2 regions of the Actinomadura sp. B10D3 genome follow, and region 1 is predicted to be linked to the other one. Evidence: riboswitches for the same ligand, from Rfam matches in the RefSeq annotation. Region 1 holds a riboswitch; the other holds the start of a gene.
What was found. Region 1 has a riboswitch for glycine ahead of gcvT (glycine cleavage system aminomethyltransferase GcvT). Riboswitches for the same ligand answer to the same signal wherever they lie in the genome.

Region 2: linked by a shared signal. The riboswitch ahead of gcvP (aminomethyl-transferring glycine dehydrogenase) and the one ahead of gcvT (glycine cleavage system aminomethyltransferase GcvT) in region 1 are both predicted to bind glycine.

What each region holds. Positions count from the first base shown of each region.
Region 1 covers NZ_JBDPLY010000035.1:31,005-36,705, reverse strand. The annotation lists gene glyA (serine hydroxymethyltransferase) at 1-357, opposite strand, end outside; gene gcvH (glycine cleavage system protein GcvH) at 354-743, opposite strand; gene gcvT (glycine cleavage system aminomethyltransferase GcvT) at 802-1,896, opposite strand; glycine riboswitch at 2,063-2,158, opposite strand; gene ABGB11_RS36375 (site-2 protease family protein) at 2,310-3,608, shown strand; gene ABGB11_RS36370 (PLP-dependent cysteine synthase family protein) at 3,612-4,709, opposite strand; gene ABGB11_RS36365 (hypothetical protein) at 4,798-5,701, shown strand, end outside.
Region 2 covers NZ_JBDPLY010000004.1:59,743-65,443, forward strand. The annotation lists gene gcvP (aminomethyl-transferring glycine dehydrogenase) at 1-1,993, opposite strand, end outside; glycine riboswitch at 2,161-2,255, opposite strand; gene ABGB11_RS08780 (lysylphosphatidylglycerol synthase transmembrane domain-containing protein) at 2,525-5,026, shown strand; gene ABGB11_RS08785 (MerR family transcriptional regulator) at 5,054-5,659, opposite strand.

The DNA of each region.
Region 1 (5,701 bases):
GTCGAGGCCGAGGATCGTGTCGCCGTGCTGGAGCAGCGCGAAGTAGACCGCCGTGTTCGCCTGGGCCCCGCTGTGCGGCTGGACGTTGGCGTGGTCCGCGCCGAACAGCGCCTTGGCCCGGTCGATCGCGAGCTGCTCGGTGACGTCGACGTGCTCGCAGCCCCCGTAGTAGCGGCGGCCCGGGTACCCCTCGGCGTACTTGTTCGTCAGGACGGAGCCCTGCGCCTCCAGCACCGAGACCGGGGCGAAGTTCTCCGACGCGATCATCTCCAGGGTCTGCTGCTGCCGCCGCAGCTCCGCCGCGACCGCCTCGGCGACCTCGGGGTCGGCCGCCGCCAGGGAGTCGTCCAAACTCATGATTCCTCGATCAGCTTGGAGTAGGCGGCGGAGTCGAGCAGGTCGCCCGGCTCCTCCGAGATCCGGACCTTGAAGATCCAGCCCTCGCCGTACGGGTCGTCGTTGATGACCTTCGGCTCGTCCACCACGGCGGTGTTGATCGCGGTGATCTCGCCGGTGACGGGGGAGTAGATGTCGCTGACCGACTTGGTCGACTCCACCTCGCCGCACGGCTCGCCCGCCTCGACGGTGTCGCCCTCGGACGGCTGCAGCTCCAGGTAGACGATCTCACCGAGCGCGTCGGCGGCGTGCGCGGTGATGCCGACCGTGACGATGCCGTCCTCGTTGCCAAGGCCCGACACCCACTCGTGCTCCTCGCTGTAGCGGAGCTCCTCAGGAACGCTCACGATCACTTCTCTTTCTTCTCATTGTGGGGGCCGGCCCCCACGCCCCCGGTCAACGACTTCAGGAACGCTTGTAGAACGGCAGGGTCACCACGTCCACCGGCTCCTGCCGGCCGCGGACGTCCACGGCGAGGTCCGTCTCCTCGACGCCGCTGTCGAGGTACGCCATGGCGATCGGCGTGCCCAGTGTGGGCGACGGGGCGCCGCTCGTCACGACCCCGCACGGCGTGCCGCCGGACGTGACGACCTGGTATCCCTTGCGGGGCGCGCGCCGGCCCCGTGCGACCAGTCCGACGAGCCTACGGCCCGGCGGGGTCTGCGCCTGCGCCGCCAGGGCGGTCTTACCCACGAAGTCGCCCGGCTTGTCCAGCTTCACGACCCGGCCGAGGCCCGCCTCGAACGGGGTGGTCTCGGCGGTCAGCTCGTTGCCGTACAGCGGCATGCCCGCCTCCAGGCGCAGCGTGTCGCGGGCCGACAGTCCCGCCGGGACGACCCCGTCCACCGCCGCGAGCGCCTTCCACAGCGGGACGGCGTCCGCGGCGTCGACGAACAGCTCGAAGCCGTCCTCGCCCGTGTAGCCGGTACGGGCGATGAGCGCGTCGACGCCCGCGACCCGGTCGGCGAGGATCGCGTAGTACCTGAGGTCCGCGAGCGGCGCGCCGGTCATGCCTTCGAGGATCGCCTGGGAGCGCGGGCCCTGCAGGGCGATCAGCGCGTACGACGCGGACCGGTCGTCCACGGCCGCCTCGAAGTTCGCGGCGCGCTCGGCCAGCGCATCCCGGACGACGTCCTTGTTCGCGGCGTTCGCGACGACCATCCAGGTCTCGTCCGCGAGCCGGTAGACGATCAGGTCGTCCAGGACGCCGCCGTCCTGCCCGCAGATCATCGTGTAGCGGGCCTTGCCGACCGGCATCGGCGACAGGTTCCCGACCAGCGCGTAGTCGAGCGTCGCGCCCGCGCCCGGACCGGAGAGGAAGATCTCTCCCATGTGCGACAGGTCGAACAGCCCGGCCCCGGTGCGGACGGCCTGGTGCTCGGCGGTCTCGCTCGCGTAGCGCAGCGGCATCAGGTAACCGGCGAAGTCGACGAGGTGCGCACCGAGATCCTCGTGGACCTCGTGCAGCGGCGTCTTCTTCGGACTCGTATCGGCGGACATGGGCTCGGCTCCTTCGTCACGGGCGCACGTGGTCCATCGTCCCACTCGCGCACCGGGCGTCTCGGTGCCTCCCCCTCTGTCATCGGCGCCTGAGAGCTTCACCCGCCTGCGCGGCGGGCTTTCACCTTCGGCGGGGGACCCGGGGTCCCCGCTTTCCAGAGGTCGCCTGGCCCGTGCGGTCCGTGGGCCTGAGAGCTTCCGGGGAGGATTTGCTCCTTCGGCGTCCCCGGCTGGCTACAGGGGACTCTCCCGCACGGGATGAACGGCGGGCCTCATTATTGCATCGCCCGGACGGTGAGGTCGTCTCCGGTTCGCCGCGGGCTTCAACCCAACCGGGGCGCGTTAACGTACTCTGAGGTGATTGCCAACGCTCACCCCCCGGCGCGGGGTGCACGACCGGAGGGGCACGACGCATGGTCTACTACCTGGCTGGGGCGTTGATCCTTTTCTTCGGCCTGCTGGTGTCCATCGCGTTGCACGAACTCGGGCACTTCTCCTTCGCCAAGCTGTTCAAGGTCCGGACGACCCAGTTCATGGTCGGGTTCGGCCCGACGATGTGGTCCCGGCACCGAGGCGAGACCGAGTACGGCGTCAAGTGGATCCCGCTCGGCGGCTACATCCGCATGATCGGGATGCTGCCGCCGCGCAAGGGCGACGCCCCGGGGCGGGTCCGCCGCGTCAGCACCGGCCCGTGGCAGGGCCTCATCGAGAACGCCCGCGGCGCGGCGCTGGAGGAGGTCGGGCCCGGCGACGAGGACCGCGTCTTCTACGCCAAGAAGTGGTGGCAGAAGCTGCTGATCATGTTCGGCGGCCCCGCCATGAACCTGCTGCTGTCGGTGATGTTCTTCGCGATCCTGCTGATGGGCATCGGCACCAACCAGCCGCAGCCGGTGATCAAGGAGGTCGCCGAGTGCATGGTGCCGGCGAGCTCCGAGGTCACCTCGTGCCCGGCGAACGCCGCGCCGACGCCCGCCCGGCAGGTCGGGCTCCAGCCGGGCGACCGGATCGTCGCGTTCGACGGCAAGAAGATCGACGACTACGAGCAGCTGCAGAAGCTCATCCGCGGCGACGGCGGGCAGACCGTCCCGATGACCGTCCGGCGGGACGGGCGGGAGCTGGAGCTGAACGTCCCGATCACCCGCAACCAGATGTACGACCTGGAGGACGAGGACAAGGTCGTCAACGTCGGGTTCCTCGGGATCACGCCGGACAGCGCGATCGAGCGGCAGGGCCCGGGCGCGGTCGCCAGCACGATGGGCGACCTGACCGCGCGCACCACGGGCGCGCTGCTCCGGATGCCGCAGAAGATGGTCGGCGTCTGGAACGCGGCCTTCGGCGGCGACGAGCGCGACCCGAACGGCCCGATCGGCGTCGTCGGCGTCAGCCGCATCGGCGGCGAGGTCGCCGCGTCCGACGACTTCTCCGGGGCCGAGAAGGTCTCCTTCTTCGTCATGCTGCTCGGCTCGCTGAACCTCGCGGTCGGCCTGTTCAACCTGGTCCCGCTGCTGCCGCTGGACGGCGGCCACATCGCCGGCGCGCTGCTGGAGGCGATCAAGAAGGCGTTCGCGAAGGTCTTCCGCAGGCCCGACCCCGGCTACGTGGACGTCGCCAAGGCGCTGCCGGTGACCTACGTGATGGCGGTCGTCCTGATCGTCATGGGCGGCCTGCTCATCTACGCCGACCTGTTCAACCCGGTCCGTGTCACGGGATAGCCGTCACGGGATCTCCGGCATCTCCCCGGTCTTGAGGAAGGCGTTCAGCGCGGCCAGGTACGGGGCGATGTCGAGGCCCTGCGCCGCGAGCCACGCGTCCGAACGGTACGTGTGCGCGTAGCGCTCGCCGCCGTCGCAGATCAGCGTGACGACGCTCCCGCGCTCGCCGTGCGCCCGCATCTCCGCGATGAGCTCCGCCGCGCCCCACATGTTGGTGCCGGTGGAGCCGCCCACGTCCCGGCCGCTGACCTCGCTCGTCCAGCGCATCGCCGCGACGGACGCCGCGTCCGGCACCCGGATCATCCGGTCGATCACCGTCGGCAGGAAGGACGGCTCGACGCGCGGGCGGCCGATGCCCTCGATCCGCGAGCCCGCCGCGGTCCGCTCCGGGTCTCCGTCGGCGAACGAGCCGTGGAACGCCGAGCCCTCCGGGTCGACGACGGCGAGCCGCGTCTGGAACATCCGGTACCGCGCGTACCGGCCGATCGTCGCGGACGTCCCGCCGGTGCCTGCGCCGACGACGATCCAGGACGGCTCCGGGAACCGCTCCAGCCGCATCTGCTCGAAGATCGACTCGGCGATGTTGTTGTTGCCGCGCCAGTCCGTCGCCCGCTCGGCGTAGGTGAACTGGTCCATGAAGTGGCCGCCGCACTCGGCGGCGAGCCGCCGCGACTCGTCGTAGATCGCGGACGGGTCGTCCACCAGGTGGCAGCGGCCCCCGTGGAACTCGATGAGCTGGATCTTCTCCGGGCTGGTGGACGCGGGCATCACCGCGACGAACGGCAGGCCGAGCAGCCGCGCGAAGTACGCCTCCGACACCGCGGTCGACCCGCTGGAAGCCTCGATGATCGTCGTGTCCGCGTGGATCCAGCCGTTCGCGAGGGCGTAGAGGAACAACGACCGCGCGAGCCGGTGTTTCAATGAACCCGTCGGATGGACGGACTCGTCCTTCAGGTAGAGGTCGATGCCCCACTCCGGCGGCAGCGGGAACACGTGCAGGTGCGTGTCCGCGCTGCGGTTGGCGTCGGCGACGACGAGCCGGATCGCCTCGGCGGTCCACGCCCGGTACCCGGGGTCGCAGCGATCCACGGTACGGCTCACGGCGGTTTTCTCCTCGATCGTCGTCGATCGGCCGGGTCCCACGATATCCGTGCATGTCGCAGGGCATCATGGAGCCTGCGGGGGGCAGATGATCGAAATGTTCGACGAACGCATCGTGGCCACCGGACGGCTGCCGCTGTTCGGTTTCTTCGTCGCGTTCATCATCACGTTCGTGCTGACGCGGATCAACGTCCGGCTGATCCGGGCGAACGTGCGCTGGTGGTTCCGCAACATCACGGCCGGCGACCTGCACATCCACCACGTGGTGTTCGGCGTCGTGCTGATGCTGCTCGGCGGGGTGGCGAGCCTCGCCGTCCCGGACGCCTACGTCGGCCTCGACCTGGTGGCGGCCGCCGTGTTCGGCATGGGCTCCGCCCTCGTCCTGGACGAGTTCGCGCTGATCCTGCATCTCAGCGACGTGTACTGGACGGAGAAGGGCCGCGCGTCCGTCGACGCCGTGTTCGTCGCGATCGCGGTGACGGGGCTGCTGCTGCTCGGCATCCGCCCGCTCGGCTACGAGGGGATCGCGCCCGACCCGGGCACCGGCGTCCTCACCCGCGTCTACGTCGCCTCCCTGGCCGTCAACCTCGTGTTCGCCGTGGTGACGCTGCTGAAGGGCAAGATCTGGACGGGTCTCATCGGCCTGTTCGTGCCCGCGCTGCTGATCGTCGGGGCGATCCGGGTGGCGCGGCCCGGCTCGCCGTGGTCGCGCTGGCGCTACGACCCCGACTCGCGCAAGTACCAGCGGGCCGTCCGGCGGGAGAGGATGTTCCGGCGGCCGCTCATCCGCGCCAAGATCTGGGTGCAGGAGTTCATCGCGGGACGGCACGACCTCATCCCGCCGGAGCTGCTGCAGCGCCGCGCCGAGGCCGCCGAAGGGGCCCGCCGCCGCCGGCTCGCCCGCGCCGAACGCCGCGCCGCCGCCCGCGCCGGGCGCAGGGCCGCGGCCCGCGCCGAACGCCGGTCCGGACGCCGGTCGGGGCGGCGCGGCG
Region 2 (5,701 bases), on a different contig from region 1:
CGGCGCACACCTCGGTGATCGTCTCCTCGAAGACGCCGTGCGTGGACGGGTACGTCACCATGATCGCGGCGAGCCGTTCGCCGTGCTCGCCGATCTTGGCGTGCAGGTCGTCCAGGGCGATGTTGCCGCCCTCGTCGCAGGCGACGACGACCACGCGCATCCCGGCCATGACGGCGCTGGCCGCGTTGGTGCCGTGGGCCGACGACGGGATCAGGCAGACGTTCCGGTGCTCCTCGCCGCGTGAGGCGTGGTAGCCGCGGATGGCGAGCAGGCCGGCCAGCTCGCCCTGCGACCCGGCGTTCGGCTGGACCGACACCTTCGCGTACCCGGTGATCTCGGCGAGGTTGCGCTCCAGCTCGCCGATCAGCTCGACGTAGCCGGCGGCCTGGTCGAGGGGCGCGAACGGGTGGATGTCCGCGAACTCCGGCCAGGTGATCGGCTCCATCTCCGCCGTGGCGTTCAGCTTCATCGTGCAGGAGCCGAGCGGGATCATCGACCGGTCGAGCGCGATGTCCTTGTCCTGGAGCCTGCGCAGGTAGCGCAGCATCGCGGTCTCCGAGCGGTGCGCGTGGAAGACCGGGTGGGTGAGGTAGGGGCTCTCGCGGCGCAGGCCGGCCGGGACGGCCTCGGCGGGCTCGCCGGCCTCGGGGACGCCGAACGCGCCGAGGACGGCGGCGACGTGCTCCGGCAGCGTCGTCTCGTCGCAGGCGATCCCCACCAGGTCCGGGCCGTCCGCGCGCAGGTTGACGCCCCGCTCGCGGGCCGCGGCGACCACGTCCGCCGCCCGGCCGGGGACGCGGGCGAGCACGGTGTCGAAGAACTCGGCGTGCACGACCTCGACGCCGCCGGCGCGCAGCCCCGCGGCGATCTCCGCGGCGCGGCGGTGCGTCCGCTGCGCGATCGCGGCCAGCCCCTCGGGGCCGTGGTAGACCGCGTACATGCTCGCCATCACGGCGAGGAGGACCTGCGCCGTGCAGATGTTGCTGGTGGCCTTCTCCCGGCGGATGTGCTGCTCGCGGGTCTGCAGCGCCAGCCGGTATGCGGCGGAGCCGTCGGCGTCGACGGACACGCCGACGAGCCGTCCGGGGAGCTGCCGCTGGAGGCCCTCGGCGACCGCCATGTAGCCGGCGTGCGGGCCGCCGAACCCGTACGGGACGCCGAACCGCTGCGCGGAGCCGACCGCGATGTCCGCGCCGGACTCGCCCGGCGGGCGCAGCAGCGTCAGCGCGAGCAGGTCGGCGGCCACGACCGCCTTGGCGCCGCGCTCGCGCGCCTGGGAGATCAGGGGCTCCAGGTCGCGGACGGCGCCGGACGCGCCCGGGTACTGCAGCAGGACCCCGAAGAAGTCGCCGTCCGGAAGCCCTCCGGACAGGTCCGCGGTGACCACCTCGATGCCGAGCGGGACCGCGCGCGTGCGGACGACCTCGATCGTCTGCGGCAGCGCGTCGGCGTCGACGAGGAACGTCCCGGGCTCCTTGCGCCGGGACGCGCGGTGGGCCAGGGCCATGGCCTCGGCGGCGGCGGTGCCCTCGTCCAGCATGGAGGCGTTCGCGACCGGCAGCCCGGTGAGGTCGGCGACGACCGTCTGGAAGTTGAGCAGGGCCTCCAGGCGGCCCTGCGAGATCTCCGGCTGGTACGGGGTGTAGGCGGTGTACCAGCCCGGGTTCTCCAGCACGTTCCGCATGATCACGCCGGGTGTGATCGTGCCGTGGTAGCCGAGCCCGATCATGGACGTGAGCACGGTGTTGCGCGAGGCCAGCTCGCGGAGCCGGTCCAGCGCGGCGGTCTCGCTCAGCGCGGGCGGCAGGTCCAGCGGCCGGGAGGTGCGGATCGCGGCCGGGACCGCGTCGTCGACCAGCGCCTCGACGCCGGAGTAGCCGATGGCGGCCAGCATCCGGGCCTGGTCGTCCGGGGAGGGGCCGACATGCCGGTCGGCGAAGACGGTCCGGGGATGCTGCGGCGAGGCCACGGGGGCGAAGAACTGGGCGGTCATGGAGAGCCTCCTGGCTGCTGCGGTCGCTCAGGCCACCGCCGGCACCCGGGCCGGCGGCCGTCTCCCCCTCTGTCATCGGCACCTGAGAGCTTCGCCCGCGCGGCGGGGTTTCCCCTTCGGTGAGCCGCCCTCCCGCGATGGGTCGGGCGCCTGCTTTCCAGAGGTGCCTCGCCCGCGCGGTCCTTTTGCCTGAGAGGTTCCGGGGAGGTTGCCCCTTCGGCGCCCCACGCTGGCGGCGTGGGGTCTCTCCCGCACAGGGTCGTCGGCATTTCCTCCAGAAACCCTACCCAAAGACCGGATGTCGCGATCGTCCCGCCCCCAGGTGGCGGAGGGGGCGGTCCCGCTCCGCCACCCCGGTACCGGCGAGTACGCTGTGCACACTCACCTGGGACGGGACGGGCTCGGGCCCGGGGGCGGAGATGGGCTGTGGGGTGGACGCGCGCGGCCGGACCGGCGGCCCGTCGCTCGACGGCGCGCCGCCGGTCCTGGGACGCTGATCAGGATGACGGACGGTCAGGGCGGCGGTACGGCGTGACACAGACCCGCGACGGCGCGGTGCGGCCGAGGCAGGGCGCGGCGGCCGGCGTGCCCGTCGACGAGCCCGCGCAGCCGGACCGGATCCGCCGGCCCTCCGACGCGATCAGGTTCGCGGCGTCGGTGGTGGGACTGGCCGTCGTGATGCTCCTGGTCTCGATCGCCCAGCAGACCACGCACGGCCTGCAGACCGACATCGCCGAGGGCACCGCGCACGCGCCCCGGCTGCTGCTGACGCTCGCGACGCTGGTGTCGAGCTTCGGGGTCCTGGCCGTGCCGGTCGCGTTCGCCGTCGAGCGGCTGTTCCACAAGGACGGGACGCGGGTCGCGATCGCGCTGCTCGCCGCGGTGATCGCGTTCGGGATCACGGTGGGCCTGGACGACCTCGTGGTGCGGGCGGCGCCCGGCGGCGTGCTGGACTCGCTGATCTGGGGCGGCACCGAGACCGCCCCGGTGCACACCGACATCGCGCCGGTGATCGCGTTCGTCAGCGCGGTCGGGATGGCGGGCCGCGCCCGCTGGCAGGCCGCGACCTGGGCGATGATCGGCCTGGCGGCGCTGACGGGGCTCACCGCGTCCTACGCGTCGGTCGCGGCGCTCGCGGCCACCTACGCGCTCGGCCGGGCCATCGGGCACGGCACCCTCTACGCGGTCGGCACGCCGAACCCCCGCCCGGCGGGCCGGACGGTCGTCGCGTCGCTCGAACGGCTCGGGCTGCGCCCGAAGCGCGGCGCGCGGCTGGACGAGCCCGCCGACGGAGCCGAGGAGCCCCGCCGCTACGGCGTCGTCCTCGCCCGCGACCCGGCCGGCGAGCACGGGGGCGGGCTCGGTGGCGGGCTCGGCGGCCGGGTGCCGCTGGGACGCGGGGTGCACGGCGACTGGGATCTGGAGGTCCGCGTCCTGGACCGCGACCAGCAGACCGCCGGCCTGCTCTACCGGATCTGGCGGATGCTGCGCCTGCGCGGCGCCACCACCGGGCGGACGCTGCGGTCGCTGCGCCGCTCCCTGGAACTGGAGTCGCTGATGGCCTACGCCGTGGACGCCGCGGGCGCCCGGACCCCCCGCCTCGCCGGGACGTGCGAGGTCGGCACGGAGGCGGCGCTGCTGGCCTACGAGCACGTGCCGGGGCGGCGGCTCGGCGACGTCCCCGACGAGGAGATCACCGACGAGCTGCTGACCGACGTGTGGCGGCAGTTCCGCTCCCTGCAGGCGGGGCGGCTCGCCCACCGCCGGCTGCAGGAGGAGGCGGTCCTCGTCGGCGAGGACGGCCTCGCCTACATCACCGACCTGCGGTCCGGGGAGACGGCGGCGGGCGACCTCGCGCTGCGGCTGGACCTCGCACAGCTCCTCACCACGCTGGCGCTGCGGACCGACCCGGAGCGGGCGGTCCGCACGGCCGCCGCCGTGCTGGGCGAGGAGGCCCTGGGCTCCGCGGTGCCGCTGCTGCAGCGGGTGGCGCTGTCGCGGGCGACGCGCACGGCGCTGCGGCACGACCGGGAGCTGCTCACCCGGATCCGGGAGCAGATCGTCCGGCTCAAGCCGGAGACCGAGGCGCCGCCGGCCCGGCTGGAACGGTTCAGGCCCCGGACGATCTTCAGCATCGTGGCGCTGTCGGTCGCGGCGTACATCGTCATCCCGCAGGTGGCGAGCCTCGACCTCGGCCATCTGGCGTCGACGGCGAGCTGGCACTGGGTGGCGGCGGCGCTCGGCGGGGCGGCCCTGACCTATGTCGCGGCCGCGATGATGCTCGCGGGCTTCGTCCCGGAGCGGCTGCCGATGGGGCGGACGGTGCTGGTGCAGCTGGCGGCGTCGTTCGTGAAGCTGGTGGCCCCGGCGGCGGTGGGCGGCGTCGCGGTCAACACCCGGTACCTGCAGCGCTCGGGCGTCCGCCCGGCCCTCGCGGTCGCGAGCGTGGGCGCGTCGCAGCTGGTCGGGCTGGTGACGCACATCCTGCTGCTGGTGCTGTTCGGGTTCCTGACGGGGTCGACGGCGAAGGCCACGCAGGATCTGGCGCCGTCCCGGACGATCGTCATCGCGGTGCTGGTGCTCGGGCTGCTCGCGGGGCTGGCGATGACGGTCCCGCGGGTGCGCCGGGTCGTCACGACCCGGCTGCGGAGCATGTTCTCGGGGGTCGTGCCGCGGCTGGTGGACGTCCTGCAGTCGCCCAGGAAGCTGGCCACCGGGATGGGCGGGACGCTGCTGCTGACGCTGGCGTTCTCGCTGTGCCTGGACGCGTCGGTCCGCGCGTTCGGGGGGTCGCTGCCGTGGACGACGGTGGTGCTGGTGTTCCTGACCGCGAACGCGGTCGGGTCGGCGGCGCCGACGCCGGGCGGTCTCGGCGCCGTCGAGGGCGCGCTCACCCTGGCGCTGACGATCTCGGGGCTGTCGGCGGAGACGGCGACGTCGGCCGTCCTGCTCTACCGCCTGCTGACGCTGTGGCTGCCGGTGCTGCCGGGCTGGGGGGCGTTCGCCTACCTGCAGCGCAAGGAGGCGCTCTAGGGGGCCGGTGAGGCGCTCAGAGGGGGATCAGCCGGTCCGGCGGGCGCGCCGGCGGTCGGCCAGTTCGTCGTGGGGGTGTCCGTTAGGGTCCGCGTCGTCGGCGGTGGCGCGTTCACCGGGTAGTTCGGCCAGGCTGCCCTCCACCTCCTGCCACACCCGTCCGAGGGCGATGCCGAACACGCCCTGCCCGCCCTGGAGGAGATCGACGACCTCGTCGGCGGAGGTGCACTCGTAGACGCTGACGCCGTCGCTCATCAGGGTTATCTGCGCGAGGTCCTGGACGCCGCGGTCGCGCAGGTGGGTGACCGCGGTGCGGATCTGCTGCAGCGACACGCCCGTGTCCAGGAGCCGCTTCACGACCTTCAGCACGAGGATGTCGCGGAAGCTGTAGAGCCGCTGGCTGCCGGACCCGTGCGCCGACCGCACCCCCGGCTCCACCAGCTTGGTGCGGGCCCAGTAGTCCAGCTGCCGGTAGGTGATACCCGCCGCGGCGCACGCCGTCGGGCCGCGGTAGCCGACATCCTCCGGTGGCACCGACACCTGCGTGTCGAAGAGCAGTCCCTGCTCTCCGGCACGCCGGGACGCGATATGCCTCTCGGGGGTCGCCTTGCCCTCGCCGCTGCTCACCGCCACGCGGACCTCCGGCTCCTATCATCCCGTGGCGCTTCGTCAAGG